2 regions of the Bacillus sp. UNC322MFChir4.1 genome follow, and region 1 is predicted to be linked to the other one. Evidence: a T-box and tRNA genes for the amino acid it is inferred to sense, from the RefSeq annotation. Region 1 holds a T-box; the other holds one or more tRNA genes.
The links. A T-box is a leader RNA that pairs with one kind of tRNA and senses whether it is charged. The one in region 1 lies ahead of pheS (phenylalanine--tRNA ligase subunit alpha), so its partner is inferred to be a tRNA-Phe.

Region 1 (8,209 bases):
CTAAATCCTAATTTATTCGTGTCCGCAAAATAACGGTCAAGTGCTACTGTAATCCCTTTATCAATAGCCGTACTATTGCTTTTTTGTGTAAACCCTTCATCAACCGCCCGCTCAATTCCTTTATCATTAAAATGAAATAATTTATTTATATTAGCTCGCACATGCTCATTTGTAAAAACACCACCAGCTATCACAACACAACAAGCCGCGACTGCAAATTTTCTCCATATTACATTTCTTTTCTTTTTCTTCGATTGCATGCGTATCACATCATAGGAACGATCTAAAGACTTTCTAACAATACCAGGCATTTCTTTTTCTTCATGTAGCAAATGCTGAAATTCCTTTTCGAAATTATTTTTCATTTACGCTCGCTCCTTCACCACTGTAATAATGATTACGTAATATCGATTTGGCTCTAGAAAGTCTTGATTTAATCGTTCCTTCCGGTTCTTTTAAAAACACACTCATTTCTTTTATACTAAGCCCAACAATGTAATATAAAACAATTGCTACTTTATAATCCTTCTTTAAACTATTTAACGCGTCTTCTAGTTCTATTTTCAAAAATTCATTTTTGTCTTGTTTCTGTTCAATGTGCCCTTCTACTAACGTAATTTTTTGTCTTTTGTTTAATATGCCGTTACATGTATTAATTAATATTTTACAAATCCATGTATTAAAGTACTCTTCATTTTTAAGTGTATGTATTTTCTCATAAGCCACCGTGATTGCTTCTTGCATCGCATCTGCGACATCCTCATCTTTCTGTAACAATCTACTTGCGACTTTGTACAGCACATCTTCATAGCGCTGCACAAGAGAAACAAAAGCTTCTCCATCACCCTTTTTCGCCTTTTTCACCAAGGCCTCTAGCTTCCCCATGTCAGAACCCCCTGTTAACTAATTTCAATATACGCTTGTTTTCATGTTCTTTACACCCTATTAGATACTAAAAACCAGTATTTGGTTGCATCCATTTTTTCTTTTCATAAAAAAAGAGGATCATCACTCTTATTACGAGTGACAATCCTCTCTTTCACATATAAAAAATTATTTACGTAACTCCGCACCAAATTTCTCTTCTACCGCTGCTAATACACGGCTATGCGCTTCTGTTACTTCTTCATCTGTTAATGTACGTTCTGGGTCGACGTAGTTCATAGAGAATGCAAGTGATTTCTTGCCTTCTTCCATTTTTTCACCTTCGTATAAGTCGAATAATGTTACTTCTTTTAGAAGCTCTCCGCCCGCTTCGCTAATGACTTGCTTCATTTCGCCAGCTTTTACTTCTTTCGTTACAACAACGGCCATATCGCGTGTCATAGATGGGAAACGCGGGATTGTTGTGTAGTAAGTATCTTCTGCACGAGCAGCAAATACTTTTACTAGAGATAATTCGAATACAAATGTATCTTTTACATCTAATTGTTTTTGCGCTTCTGGGTGTAATTGACCGATGAAGCCAATTACTTCTCCGTCTAGTAAGATATCGGCTGTACGTCCTGGGTGCATGCCTTCACGTTTTGCAGGAGCATATGTGATGCTGCTTGCAACGCCAAGTACATCGAATAATCCTTCTAATACACCTTTTACAACGAAGAAGTCTACAACTTTCTTCTCACCTTGCCATGCATGATGAAGAGCAAGACCTGTCATAACGCCAGCAAGATGTTGTTCTTCTTTTGGAAGCTTATCTTCTGCTGTTGGTAAGAAGATAGAACCTACTTCATATAATGCAACACTGTCGTTTTTACGAGCATTGTTATATGAAACTGCTTCTAGCAATTGTGGTATTAAGCTTAAACGAAGCTGGCTGCGTTCCTCACTCATTGGAAGTGCAAGGTTTACAGGAGCTTTTTCGTTCGGCTCAACCATATATTGTTTCGCTTTATCAGCGCTTGTCAATGAATACGTAATCGCTTCATATAAACCAGCACCTTCTAGGTAGCGACGTACTTTACGACGTTTTGCTTGCGCTACTGTTAATTTACCACGCGTCATTGTTCCTGCTGGTAATGTAACTGGAATATGATCATAACCATACAGACGACCTACTTCTTCTACTAAATCTTCTGCAATTGTAATGTCAGGACGACGTGCTGGTACGTTTACATGGAATGTTCCTTCTACTTCTGTGAATGGGAACTTCAAGTTTGTAAAGATTGTACCCATTTCACTTGCAGAGATCTCTGTACCTAATACTCGATTTACTTTTTCAGCTGTAACTGATACTGTACGTTCTTGTACTTGTAAGTTATCAACTTCTACTACACCTTCAAGCGCTTCGCCACCAGCGTATTTTGCCATTAAAGCAGCTGCATGTTGAATTGCTTCGAATGTACGTGTTGGGTCGATTCCTTTTTCGAAACGTGCACTTGATTCACTGCGAAGACCTAAGTCTTTTGATGCGCGGCGCACCGTTTGACCTTCGAAGTATGCAGATTCGATTAGAACGTTTACTGTATCGTTATCAACTTCAGATTCAGCTCCGCCCATTACACCAGCAACAGCTAATGCTTTTGTGCCGTTTGTAATCGCAAGATGATGCGCTTGTAATGTACGTTCTTGATCGTCTAATGTTTGAATCTTTTCGCCTTCTTTTGCAAGACGAACAACGATTTCTTTTGAACCTAATTTATCGTAGTCAAATGCATGTAATGGTTGACCGTATTCAATTAAAATGTAGTTTGTAATGTCAACTACGTTGCTAATCGGGCGAATGCCAGCTGCCATAAGACGCGTTTGCATCCACATTGGTGATGGACCAACCTTTACGTTTTTCACCATTTTTGCCATGTATAATGGGTTTTGTTCTGTTGCTTCTACACTTACAGAAATATAATCAGATGTTTTTTCTGCCGCTTCTTGTAAGTTTGCTGCTGGAAGTTTCACTTCAAGGCCATAAATTGCTGCTACTTCATACGCAACGCCTAACATGTTTAAGCAATCCGCACGGTTCGGCGTTAATCCTAATTCAAGTACTTCATCATGTAAATTTAAGATTTCAAGTGCATCTGCACCAACTTCCACATCACTTGGGAAAATGAAAATACCTTCTGCATAGTCTTTTGCAACTAATTTTCCATCAACGCCAAGCTCTTGTAAGGAACAAACCATACCGTGAGAAGCTTCACCGCGTAGCTTTGCTTTTTTAATTTTGAAGTTACCAGGAAGAACAGCACCAACTTTTGCAACTGGTACTTTTAAACCTTTTGCAATATTAGGAGCACCGCAAATGATTTGTACTGGCTCTTCTTCGCCGATGTCGATTAAACATTTGCTTAACTTATCAGCTTCCGGGTGTTTTTCGCACTCTAATACGTGACCAACGACAACACCTTTTACGCCTTTATTTAATACTTCCACGCCTTCTACTTCAATACCACTTTTCGTGATTTTATCTGCTAATTCTTGTGCCGTTACATCTTTAATATCTACATACTCTTGTAACCAACGATATGATACGAACATATTTATCCTCTCCTTCCCTTACGCTCGTTTGAATTGTTGTAAGAAACGTACATCATTTGTATAGAAATGACGAATGTCATCAACGCCGTATTTTAACATTGCAATACGCTCTGCACCCATACCGAATGCGAAACCTTGATATTCTTTTGAATCGTAGCCTGCCATTTCAAGTACGTTCGGATGAACCATACCAGCACCTAAAATTTCAATCCAGCCAGTCCCTTTACAAGTACCGCAACCTTTCCCGTGACACATCATACAAGAAATATCCATCTCAACAGATGGTTCTGTGAATGGGAAGAAACTTGGACGAAGACGGATTTCACGATCTTCACCGAACATTTTTTTCACGAATACTTCTAATGTACCTTTTAAGTCACTCATGCGAATGTTTTTGTCGATTACAAGGCCTTCAATTTGCATGAACTGATGTGAATGCGTTGCATCGTCATCATCACGGCGATACACTTTACCAGGGCAAATAATTTTAATTGGGCCTTTTTCTTTATTATTTTCCATTGTTCTTGCTTGCACAGAAGATGTATGTGTACGTAGTAATGTTTCTTCTGTAATGTAGAAAGTGTCTTGCATATCACGCGCTGGGTGATCTTTCGGTAAGTTTAATGCTTCGAAGTTATAGTAGTCTTTCTCTACCTCTGTTCCTTCTGCAACTTCATATCCCATACCGATAAACACATCTTCAATCTGTTCAACAACCGCTGTTAACGGATGGTGACAACCTGTTTCTACAAGGCGACCTGGTAATGTAACATCAATAGTTTCAGATGCTAATTTTGCTTCAATTACTGTTTTTTCTAAATGATTAACTTTTTCTTCTAAACGCGTTTGAATTGCCTCGCGCACTTCATTTACTAAAGCTCCCATAAGCGGGCGCTCTTCTGGAGATAATTTCCCCATGCCGCGCAGTACTTCTGTAATCGGACCTTTTTTTCCTAAATACGCAACGCGTACATCGTTTAAGCCCTTTAGCTCTTTCGCTTCTTCAATCAGCTCTAACGCTTTTTGCTTTAGCTCTTTTAAACGTGCTTCCATTTGGAACCCTCCTAATGATAAAAATAAAAAAACCTCGCTCCCTAAAAAGGGACGAGGTAAATTCGCGGTACCACCCTAAATTGACAGAACGAGTCTGCCCACTTAATTCGTTATAACGGCTTTTTCAACCGGAACGCCTTTACATTTACATGGTCCTGGCGTCAACTCCAGAGGTGAATTCACTTCCGTCTACCATAAGAATGCTTTCAGTCTATGGCACTCTCTCCCTATATGGCGATTTTGCAAGTTACTCTTCTCTATCATCGTTTTTTAAACTATTTCACTTCCACCTATTATAAGAAGTTTTTTATCGATTCGCAACCGGAGTTTGCAAATAATACGTTAAAATACCTGCTGCAACCGCAACATTTAATGATTCTGCTCCTCCGTAAATCGGAATATATAAGTTTTGCTTACATTTCGCAAGAAGCTCTTGGCGAACGCCGTTTCCTTCGTTACCTACAATTAATGCAAAACTTCCTGTCGGTGCTACTTCACCGTATGGAACACCATTTTCAAGTGCTGTTCCGTATACAGGAACGTTATTTTCAGTTAACTTGTCTACCCATTCTTCTAAGTTTCCTTTTACAATCGGTAAATGGAATACAGAACCTTGCGTAGAACGTAGTACTTTACTGTTATATACATCGACACATCCTTCTCCAAGGATAACAGCATCAAGTCCAGCTGCATCTGCGGTACGAATGATTGTCCCTAAATTCCCTGGGTCTTGCAGGCCGTCTAATAGTAGAAACTTCCCATTTGTAAGAGCAATTTCTTTTTCATGTTTCTCACAAACCGCAAATACTCCTTGTGTCGTTTCTGTTTCACATAACAATTTTACAACCGCTTCAGACAAAATATACATTTCTACATCATCAACCGTCCAATCTTTCGGAAGATCCGTCTGATCTGAGACGATTAACTCTGTTACAACGCCTGCTTTTAAAGCTTCCTCAACTAAATGGAATCCTTCTACAAAAAATAATCCTTTTTTATCGCGCTCTTTTTTCGTCTGCAGCTTCTTCCACTGCTTTACGCGCGGATTTTGTACTGAATCAATGTTTTTCATTCTATGCATTCCCTCTCTTCTTGTCTTCTCATTATAGCCTATTTTTCATACATATTTACATAAAAAAGAACAAAAACTAACGTCAGTTTCCATTCCTAAAAAGAGGTGAAAGCGATGAACTTTAATTTACGCGGTGCTGTATTAGCAAACATAGCTGGAAATACACAAGACCAATTACAAGAAACAATTGTCGATGCGATTCAAAGCGGAGAAGAAAAAATGCTTCCAGGACTTGGTGTGTTATTCGAAGTGATTTGGAAAAATGCTGATGATAGTGAAAAGCATGAGATGTTAGCGACGCTAGAGCAAGGTGTAAAAAAATAAGCAGGGGTAAAACAGATATAAAAAACCCTTTTTTAGGGGAGGACGAGAGCTTCTGGCCGTGCATAGTAGCGGCCAGGGCCTTTTTCTGCCACGGGCGAGGTTTAAAACAAAAAGAGCAAACAAGTACGGGGCATGTTGTATTTTACATAGCAGCGACTTATTTGTTAAAAAATTCAAACGCTCAGAAGTCTGAGCGTTTTTTGGCGAAATATTTTACTATTCTTTTTGAACTATAGTTTAAAGGTATTTGCATGCTACGGAGCAAATTCAATTTGACCCGTCACCAATAAGAAAATCGCGATTATCCAAAATATAAAGAAAGAAGAGGAGAGGATTAAAGATATTATAGGAACTACATTTTTCTCTGTTTTCTTCGCTATCCCGATTATAGAAAGTGTGATACCTATTCCCGTAAGAAAAAATGTTATATAATCTCCAACTAAACTTCCGATATTCGCTATTCTTGTCGGTGTTACAAAAACGATAAAAAAACAAATAATTCCAATAACCAAAGAAAGATAACTAATTATACCGTTCTTCTTTGGAATAACTATTTCATTTTCCAAACAAACACAACATTTCCAAATAAATGTAATTTAATTTTAACATAATTATTTAATTGATTAGTCAAAACAGAACGTTTTTTTCGAACTAATCAGTTAATTAAAACCAAACTTCTTTTTCGAGAGACGAAAGCTTCTGGCTATGCGTAGAAGCGGTCAGGGCCTTTTTCTGCCACGGGCGAGGTTTAAAACAGAGGGAGCATGCATGTGTGAACTGTACCTCGAATCATGGAAATTTTTTTCGTCCACAATTCGGGGGTTTTGTGCATTTTTATAAGCAATCCGATTTTTTTATATCTAGTTACGTTAAATTCGTGGAGTATTCCCAAAACGACTAGCCAGAACTCACACCTAAAAAAGTGCAACGCATTATGAAGGAATTTGAAAGTGTAGATCAATTAAGAAAGAACTAATGAAATATATAGATTACTACAATCACAAACGAATTAAGGCAAAATTAAAAGGCCTGAACTAAGTAACAATACCGAGTTCAGACCTTAACCGCCGCATAATCAAATAACCCGTCTAACTTTATGGGTTCACTTCAAAAAGCCTTAAGGAGAAAACCGAAGGCTTTTTGATATATCTATACACTTATTCGTTTATTTATTTTTGAAAGTTTTTAATATCCGGATTAAAAATACGAACAGTCTGAAGAAGGTTATCTACAATGTCTTGTTGTTGAGCTGTTAGTGTACCACCATCAGTGAATACTGTAACACAGATTGGACAAGCTTCAATATGAATTCCTAATAGGTCAATAGCAAGCCCACCAGGTACATTCAGAGTGAGAATAGGTGTTGAACCCGCAGGAGGAGTGCAGGTTTCACAGTTAGTTAAAAGAGCCATAAAGTCAAATCCTTTCTTTATAGGGGTACCATATATATATGACCAAATATGGCTATGTGAAATAGACATTTATACAATTCTTGATCATTCTGTTAAAATATCTCCAAAGTTGGGCATGATTTCTGTACCAGTAGGATTTTTGATACCTCGCTCTATATTATGAGTTTTTTATCTCTTCTATCAACCCTAACGACATGGTCTTCTCTAGCAAATACTAGATTCTCTTTTCCTATCCGAAATAAAATTAATAGTGTGAAATACAACTCACAATACAATTCCTCTTCCAAGTAAACCTGGAACATACGTATATTATATCGGCGTTTTTTGGGAGCAAGGCGATGCTGGTTATATTCAAGTAAAAGTAGAATAAAAATTTCCCTATTACATCACTAATTACTTTACTAACACAATATGATGAAGTAAAATGTTCAAAATATACTTATGGCTATCTATTCGTTTTCATCATATACATCAATGAACAAAAGGAGTGAATGCTTTATGCGCCGTATCACGCTTGAACAAATTTTCCAACACCATATTACACAAAAGTATGTAAACCGTTCTGGAATGGTCCATGCGATTGCCGTCGCTTATCATGCGTTTCACTTAGCAAAAAAGCATCACGCCTCAGTCGACGCGGCAACAAAGGCTGGCTTTCTTCATGATATCGGACATCATACATGGTATCGTGATGGGGAATGGGACTATGAATTATATAAAAAGAATGATATACACGCCATTAAAGGAGCAGAAAGAGCTCATAAATTGCTAATCCGATTAGGAGAACATCCAAAACAAGCAAAGGAAATTTCTGTTGCCATTCTCCTGCACACTGATTCTTTTCTACTAGAACAATCACTTGAGAGAACACCTC
Region 2 (8,209 bases), on a different contig from region 1:
GAAACGTGCTTCATCTGAACGATATTTTGTTGTGTTAAATGAAAGTATTTTAACACAAATGGAGAAAGGGAAATTTGATATTTTAGATCAAGTGCGTGAAGAAACGTCTAAACGAAATATTCCCCTTACTCTTAGTATTGGTGTTGGTTCTGGTGATTTGTCCCTGGTAGAACTTGGATCTATGGCGCAATCTGGTCTCGATTTAGCACTTGGCCGAGGTGGAGACCAAGTGGCTATTAAACAAGCAACAGGGAAAGTGAAGTTTTATGGTGGGAAGACGAATCCCGTAGAAAAACGTACTCGTGTACGTGCACGTGTAATTTCTCACGCTTTAAAAGATCTTGTGTTAGAAAGTAGCAATATCATTATTATGGGGCACCGAGCACCGGATATGGATGCAATTGGAGCTGCAATTGGGATTTTAAAAGTAACACAGTTGAATGAGCGAGAAGGATATATCGTGTTAGATGAAAATGATTCTGATAAAGGAATTAAGCGTTTAATGGATGAAGTTAAGCAGCATGAGGAGTTATGGTCTCGCTTTATTACGCCGCAGCAGGCTCTTGAATTTGCGAATGATGATTCACTTCTTGTTGTAGTAGATACGCATAAACCATCTATGGTTATGGAAAAAAGGTTGCTTGATAAGATTGAAAATGTTGTGGTGATTGATCATCATCGCCGCGGTGAGGATTTCATTGAAGATCCGTTGCTTGTCTATATGGAGCCATATGCATCATCTACAGCAGAACTTGTAACAGAGTTGTTGGAGTATCAGCCTAAGCGTTTGAAAATGAATATGTTAGAGGCAACGGCTTTACTGGCAGGTATTATCGTGGATACGAAGAGTTTTACATTCCGTACCGGAGCACGTACGTTTGATGCAGCTTCATATCTTCGTTCTCACGGCGCAGATACTATATTGGTACAAAAGTTATTAAAAGAAGATATGGCCCATTATTTACAAATTGCAAAAACAATTCGAAATGCGTACATTTATAAAAACGGGATTGCAATTGCAAAGGTAGATGGTGATGGGGTTTATGATCAAGTATTAATTGCCCAATCGGCTGATACATTACTGACAATGACTGGAGTGATTGCCTCTTTCGTAATTGCACAGCGCGGTGAAAAGGTAATTGGGATTAGTGGACGCTCTTTAGGAGAAGTAAATGTACAGCTTATTATGGAAAATTTAGGCGGGGGCGGCCATTTAACAAATGCCGCAACGCAAATACAAGACATATCGATTGATGAAGCAGAAGCAAACTTAAAATCTATTATAAATGAGTATTTAGAGGGAGGAACACAATCATGAAAGTAATCTTTTTAAAAGATGTAAAAGGTAAAGGGAAAAAAGGGGAAATGAAAAACGTACCAGACGGTTATGCTAATAACTTTTTATTAAAACAAGGACTTGCAATTGAAGCGACAAATGCAAATATGAAGACATTAGATGCGAAAAAGCGTAAAGAAGAAAAAGATGCAGAATTAGAGCTTGAAAAATGCAAGGAATTAAAAGAAACGCTAGAAAAATTAACAGTAGAATTAAAAGCAAAATCAGGTGAGGGCGGCCGTTTATTTGGTTCTATTACAAGTAAACAAATTGTAGATAGCTTACAAAAAGCTCATAATATTAAACTTGATAAACGTAAATTTGAAATGGACGATGCAATTCGTGCATTAGGATATACGAACGTTACTGTGAAATTACATCCACAAGTAACAGCAACAGTAAAGGTTCATGTTACTGAACAATAAAGAAAAGATTGAAAAGGAGGATTGCGCATGAGTGATATGTTTGCTGATCGTACCCCTCCGCATAATATTGAGGCTGAACAAGCTGTATTAGGAGCCATTTTTCTTGATCAAGAAGCGTTAACATCAGCTTCGGAAATGCTAATGCCAGAAGACTTCTATCGAACGGCGCATCAAAAAATTTATCAAATGATGCTTGATCTTTCTGATAAAGGAGAGCCCATTGATTTAGTTACCGCAACAGCAGCACTTGCTGATCAAAACTTGTTAGAAGAAATTGGCGGTGTTTCTTATTTAGCTGAACTAGCGGAAGCTGTACCGACAGCTGCTAACGTAGAATATTATGCGCGCATTATCGCAGAAAAATCGATTTTGCGTCGGCTTATTCGGACAGCAACACATATTGTGTCGGATGGTTATGAACGAGAAGATGATGTAGAGAGTCTATTAAATGAAGCTGAGAAAAAAATATTAGAGGTATCTCAGCGTACGAATACAAAAGGTTTCCAAAATATTAAAGATGTTCTTGTAGCAGCTTACGATAAAATTGAATTACTGCATAATCAAAAAGGTGAAGTTACAGGAATTCCAACGGGTTTCACCGAGTTAGATCGTATGACAGCAGGTTTCCAGCGCAATGATTTAATTATTGTAGCGGCGCGTCCATCTGTAGGGAAAACAGCATTTTCTTTAAATATTGCTCAAAACGTTGCGACGAAAACGGACGAAAATGTTGCGATTTTTAGTTTAGAGATGGGGGCTGACCAGCTCGTTATGCGTATGCTTTGTGCAGAAGGGAATATTGATGCACAGCGTCTTCGTACAGGGACTTTAACTTCAGAAGACTGGGCGAAACTGACGATGGCTATGGGCAGTCTCTCAAATGCAGGTATTTTTATTGATGATACGCCAGGTATTCGTGTTAGTGAAATTCGGGCAAAATGTAGACGTTTAAAACAAGAACATGGTCTTGGAATGATTTTAATCGATTATTTGCAGCTTATTCAAGGTAGCGGGAAATCTGGTGAAAACCGTCAGCAAGAAGTATCGGAGATTTCTCGTACACTAAAAGGATTGGCGCGTGAACTAGAAGTTCCGGTTATTGCCTTATCGCAGCTTTCTCGTGGTGTAGAATCTCGTCAAGATAAGCGTCCGATGATGTCGGATATTCGTGAGTCAGGAAGTATTGAGCAAGATGCTGATATAGTAGCATTCTTATATCGTGAAGATTACTATGACCGAGAAACAGAAAATAAAAATACAATTGAAATTATTATTGCTAAGCAGCGTAATGGTCCAGTAGGTTCGGTTGAACTGGCGTTTGTAAAGGAGTTTAACAAATTCGTAAACTTAGAACGACGTTTTGAGGATGGGCATGCATAGCAAGCATAGCGAGAGTATAAAAAAGAAGCACATTTCTTATAATAAAATGTGTTTCTTTTTTTGTTTGTGAAATAATGTTTTCATGCGTAAAATGAAATTCTTACGAACAAAAAAGATAAAAGAGAAAAAAATGTTCGTTTTTAAATTGACTTCTCTTTGCATTTTGGTACAATTATATTGTTTGAAAAGTTCGTTTGAAAATTTCGGAGGTGCTTGAATAATGTCTTCAGTAGTAGTTGTAGGAACACAGTGGGGCGATGAAGGAAAAGGTAAAATTACTGATTTCCTTTCTGAACATGCAGAAGTAGTTGCGCGCTATCAAGGCGGAAATAACGCAGGACATACAATTGTTTTTAACGGTGTTAAATATAAATTGCACTTAATTCCATCTGGTATTTTCTATAAAGAAAAAGTTTGTGTTATCGGAAACGGTATGGTAGTAGATCCAAAAGCTTTGCTTGAGGAATTAAAATATTTACATGATCGCGGTGTAAGCACTGATAATTTACGTATTAGTAACCGTGCACATGTTATCTTACCTTATCACTTAAAGCAAGACGAGTTAGAAGAAGAGCGTAAAGGTGATAATAAAATTGGTACAACGAAAAAAGGTATCGGTCCTGCATACATGGACAAAGCTGCTCGTACAGGTATTCGTATGGCAGACCTTTTAGATCGTGAAGCATTTAAAGAAAAGCTTGAGCGTACTCTAGCAGAAAAAAATCGTTTGTTTGAAAAAATGTATGATGCAGAAGGATTTAGTGCAGAAGAAATTTTCGAAGAATATTTCGAATATGGTCAACGAATTGCACAATACGTATGTGATACGTCTGTTGTATTAAATGATGCATTAGATGAAGGACGCCGCGTATTATTTGAAGGTGCACAAGGTGTTATGCTTGATATTGATCAAGGTACGTACCCGTTCGTTACATCTTCTAACCCAGTTGCTGGTGGTGTAACAATTGGTTCTGGTGTAGGACCTTCTAAAATTAAACGCGTAGTAGGTGTATGTAAAGCATATACAAGCCGTGTAGGTGACGGTCCATTCCCAACTGAGCTTCATGATGAAGTTGGTAATCAAATTCGTGAAGTTGGTCGTGAATACGGTACAACAACAGGTCGTCCACGCCGTGTTGGTTGGTTTGATAGTGTTGTTGTAAGACATGCTCGTCGCGTTAGCGGTCTTACAGACTTGTCTTTAAACTCTATCGACGTATTAACAGGTATTCCAACTGTGAAAATTTGTATTGCATACAAATATAACGGTGAAGTTATTGACGAAGTTCCAGCAAACTTAAATATTTTAGCGAAATGTGAGCCAGTATACGAAGAGCTTCCAGGTTGGACAGAAGATATTACAGGCGTAAAAACACTAGCTGAACTTCCTGAAAATGCAAGACATTATGTAGAACGTGTGTCTCAATTAACAGGTATTCCGTTAGCTATGTTCTCTGTTGGTCCAGACCGTAGCCAAACAAATATTGTTCGTAACGTATACGGTATCTAATCTTGTTTTTTTCTTAAAAATACGATATATGAAAAAAGAACCCAATTTAAATGGGTTCTTTTTTTATGTTTTTATAAAAAAATATAAAAAAGTATTGTACAAATATATCATTTCATGATATTATAACTCTTGTCGTCACGAAAACATGACATTGGTGAACATGAGCCATTAGCTCAGTTGGTAGAGCATCTGACTTTTAATCAGAGGGTCGAAGGTTCGAGTCCTTCATGGCTCACCATTTTATTTTCGTGGCCCGTTGGTCAAGTGGTTAAGACACCGCCCTTTCACGGCGGTAACACGGGTTCGAATCCCGTACGGGTCACTTTTTTTTTTGTTTTATTTTGGTCCCGTGGTGTAGTGGTTAACATGCCTGCCTGTCACGCAGGAGATCGCCGGTTCGACCCCGGTCGGGACCGCCACTTTTGTTTAATACCACAATTAGTGGTTTTATATATATGTTTTGGCTCGGTAGCTCAGTCGGTAGAGCAGAGGACTGAAAATCCTCGTGTCGGCGGTTCGATTCCGTCCCGAGCCACTTTCAGGATATTAAGAGGGCCCGCTTAATATCCTTTTTATATTGTACAATTTTACAAATGAGATTAGTTCTTTTAAAATAGAAGGAAGGGAAGCCTCTAGCAGTTGAAGCTAGAGGTTTTTCTGTAAAGAAGGCAATTAAATGTTCAGGAGGAAACTAAAATGATGGGAAAGAAAATTTTAGTCGTTGATGATGAAAAACCAATTGCAGATATTTTAAAGTTTAATTTAGAAAAAGAAGGTTTTGAAATTGTAATGGCTCATGATGGTGATGAAGCCATTGAAAAAGCAAATGAAGAACAACCAGATATGGTTTTATTAGATATTATGTTACCGGGAAAAGATGGTTTAGAAGTTTGTCGTGAAATACGAAAAAACTATGAAATGCCAATTATTATGCTAACAGCAAAAGACTCTGAAATTGATAAAGTCCTTGGATTAGAACTAGGGGCAGATGATTATGTAACAAAGCCGTTTAGTACACGTGAGTTATTAGCACGCGTAAAAGCGAATTTACGTCGTCATCAACAAGGTGGAGCAGCTGAAAAAGAAGAAAATGCAGAGATGGTTATTGGACCGATTGTAATCAATCCCAATGCATATAGTGTAACAAAGCGCGAAGAAAATATTGAGTTAACACATCGCGAATTTGAATTGCTTCATTATTTAGCGAAGCATTTAGGACAAGTTATGACGCGCGAACATTTATTACAAACTGTTTGGGGTTATGACTATTTTGGTGATGTGCGTACAGTAGATGTAACAGTTCGTCGTTTACGTGAGAAAATTGAAGATAATCCAAGTCATCCAACTTTAATTGTAACAAGACGTGGTGTGGGATATTACTTACGCGATCCAGAGCAGGAGTAATATATGAAGAAAGTTGGTTTTTTTCAGTCGATTCATTTAAAGTTCGTATTAATTTACATGCTATTAATTTTAATGGCAATGCAAATTATTGGTGTTTATTTTGTTCGGGAGTTAGAGAAAAATCTTGTGAAGAGTTTTAAAGAATCATTAACACAACGAACGAATTTACTTGCTTACAACTTAAAGCAAGAATTTGGAAAAGAAAGAGATAGACCAAAAGATCCTACCATTGAAGAGGCACTGAAAACAAGTCTGGAAGGTTTTGCTTCTGATCGAAAAGCTGATATTCAAGAGGTTCGGGTCATTGATGAGAATAGTCGTGTGTTAGCAACATCACTTCAATATAATCAAAGTATTGTCGGAAAAAAAACAACAGACTTATTGGTAAAACGAGCATTAGTGCAAGAAAAACCTGTTGATAAAATGGAACTAGACCGCAACACAGGAAATCGTGTGCAGGTTGTTGCTACTCCAATCAAGGTACCCATCCAAGCAAATAATGATAAACCTTGTGTAATCTATATTGTTGCTTCTATGGAAGATGTTTATAAACAAATGAAACTCATTAATCAAATCTTTGCAACGGGAACGGTTATCGCATTGTTAGTAACAGCTGTGCTAGGTATTTTATTAGCACAAACTATTACAAGACCAATTTCAGATATGAGAAAGCAAGCGATTGAAATGGCAAAGGGAAATTACGCTCGGAAAGTAAAAGTGCATGGTCATGATGAAATTGGCCAATTAGCATTGGCATTTAATAATTTATCGAAGAAGTTGCAGCAAGCTCGTTCTTCTACGGAGAGCGAGAGAAGAAAGCTTTCGTCTGTATTATCTCATATGACAGATGGAGTAATTGCAACGGATCGAAAAGGAGATATTATCTTATTAAATGATCCAGCTGAAAAAATGCTTAACGTTTCACGTGAAACAGCATTAGATCAGTCGATTTTAGAAATATTAGGCATTCAAGAAGAGTACACATTAGATAATTTATATGAAGAACCAGACTCTGTTATATTAGATTTTAGTACAAGAGATGAGCCGTATATTTTACGAGCTAGCTTTTCTATTATTCAAAAAGACAATGGAAAGGTAAATGGTTTCATTGCGGTATTATATGATGTGACGGAACAAGAGCGAATCGAGGGCGAGCGCCGAGAATTTGTGGCAAACGTTTCTCATGAACTTCGTACACCATTAACAACGATGCGAAGCTATTTGGAAGCATTAGGTGAAGGTGCGTGGCAAGATCCGAATATTGCACCGCAATTCTTACAAGTGACGCAAGAAGAAACGGAGCGAATGATTCGACTTGTTAATGCGCTGCTACAGCTTTCAAAATTAGATAGTACAGAATATCGTTTAATGAAAGAATGGGTAGATTTTACACAATTCTTTAGTAATATCATTGATCGTTTTGAAATGTCAAAAGAGCAGAATGTATCGTTTAAACGTTCATTTTCTAAGAGAACACGTTTTATTGAGATTGATGAGGATAAAATTACACAAGTTCTTTATAATATTATTTCAAACGCCTTAAAGTATTCTCCAGAAGGCGGAACAATAACATATCGTTTACGAGAAAGAGAAGATATGTTAGAAATAAGCATCAGCGACCAAGGAATGGGGATTCCGAAAGAGAACGTTGATAAGATTTTTGAGCGTTTCTATCGCGTTGACAAAGCGCGTTCACGTAAATTAGGTGGAACAGGATTAGGTCTAGCAATTGCCAAGGAAATGATTCAAGCTCATGGCGGTTCGATTTGGGCAAAAAGTGAAGAAGGAAAAGGGACAACCATTTATTTCACGCTTCCGATGGAAAAGGAAGAAGAGGATGACTGGGAATGAATATGGAGAACTTAAAATCAGTCTTGCTAATTAACTTAGTTGTTATTAGCGTATTTCTTACTTTTAATTTATGGACTTATGTACCTGATTCCAGCAAATTGCAAAATGCGAAATATCTTCAAGAAAATACGGAGGGAGAACAGAAGAATCTTGCGAATGTCATTTTACCTTCTGTTGTTCTTTTCCATAAAGAGAATACACATCTTGGAAGCGAAAATATAGACGCTATTGATCCATTATATAAATTACTTCAACGAGGAGAATTGTACGATTTTAAAGATATATCAAATGATATTCCGAAAC

Region 2: it has a tRNA-Phe gene. The T-box ahead of pheS (phenylalanine--tRNA ligase subunit alpha) is inferred to sense a tRNA for this amino acid. The anticodon was not compared.

What each region holds. Positions count from the first base shown of each region.
Region 1 is NZ_JQKQ01000014.1:118,430-126,638, forward strand. Features, by position in the region: gene BR72_RS07800 (DUF4179 domain-containing protein) at 1-365, opposite strand, end outside; gene BR72_RS07805 (sigma-70 family RNA polymerase sigma factor) at 355-885, opposite strand; gene pheT (phenylalanine--tRNA ligase subunit beta) at 1,054-3,474, opposite strand; gene pheS (phenylalanine--tRNA ligase subunit alpha) at 3,493-4,527, opposite strand; T-box leader at 4,572-4,800, opposite strand; gene BR72_RS07820 (TrmH family RNA methyltransferase) at 4,835-5,599, opposite strand; gene sspI (small acid-soluble spore protein SspI) at 5,714-5,923, shown strand; gene BR72_RS07830 (hypothetical protein) at 6,178-6,489, opposite strand; partial or broken gene BR72_RS26310 (IS3 family transposase) at 6,858-6,961, shown strand; gene BR72_RS07835 (hypothetical protein) at 7,093-7,335, opposite strand; gene BR72_RS07840 (HD domain-containing protein) at 7,834-8,209, shown strand, end outside.
Region 2 is NZ_JQKQ01000035.1:11,085-19,293, reverse strand. Features, by position in the region: gene BR72_RS13975 (DHH family phosphoesterase) at 1-1,318, shown strand, start outside; gene rplI (50S ribosomal protein L9) at 1,315-1,761, shown strand; gene dnaB (replicative DNA helicase) at 1,789-3,141, shown strand; gene BR72_RS13960 (adenylosuccinate synthase) at 3,362-4,651, shown strand; tRNA gene BR72_RS13955 (tRNA-Lys) at 4,814-4,889, shown strand; tRNA gene BR72_RS13950 (tRNA-Glu) at 4,902-4,973, shown strand; tRNA gene BR72_RS13945 (tRNA-Asp) at 4,995-5,070, shown strand; tRNA gene BR72_RS13940 (tRNA-Phe) at 5,114-5,186, shown strand; gene walR (cell wall metabolism DNA-binding response regulator WalR) at 5,348-6,055, shown strand; gene walK (cell wall metabolism sensor histidine kinase WalK) at 6,059-7,906, shown strand; gene BR72_RS13925 (YycH family regulatory protein) at 7,903-8,209, shown strand, end outside.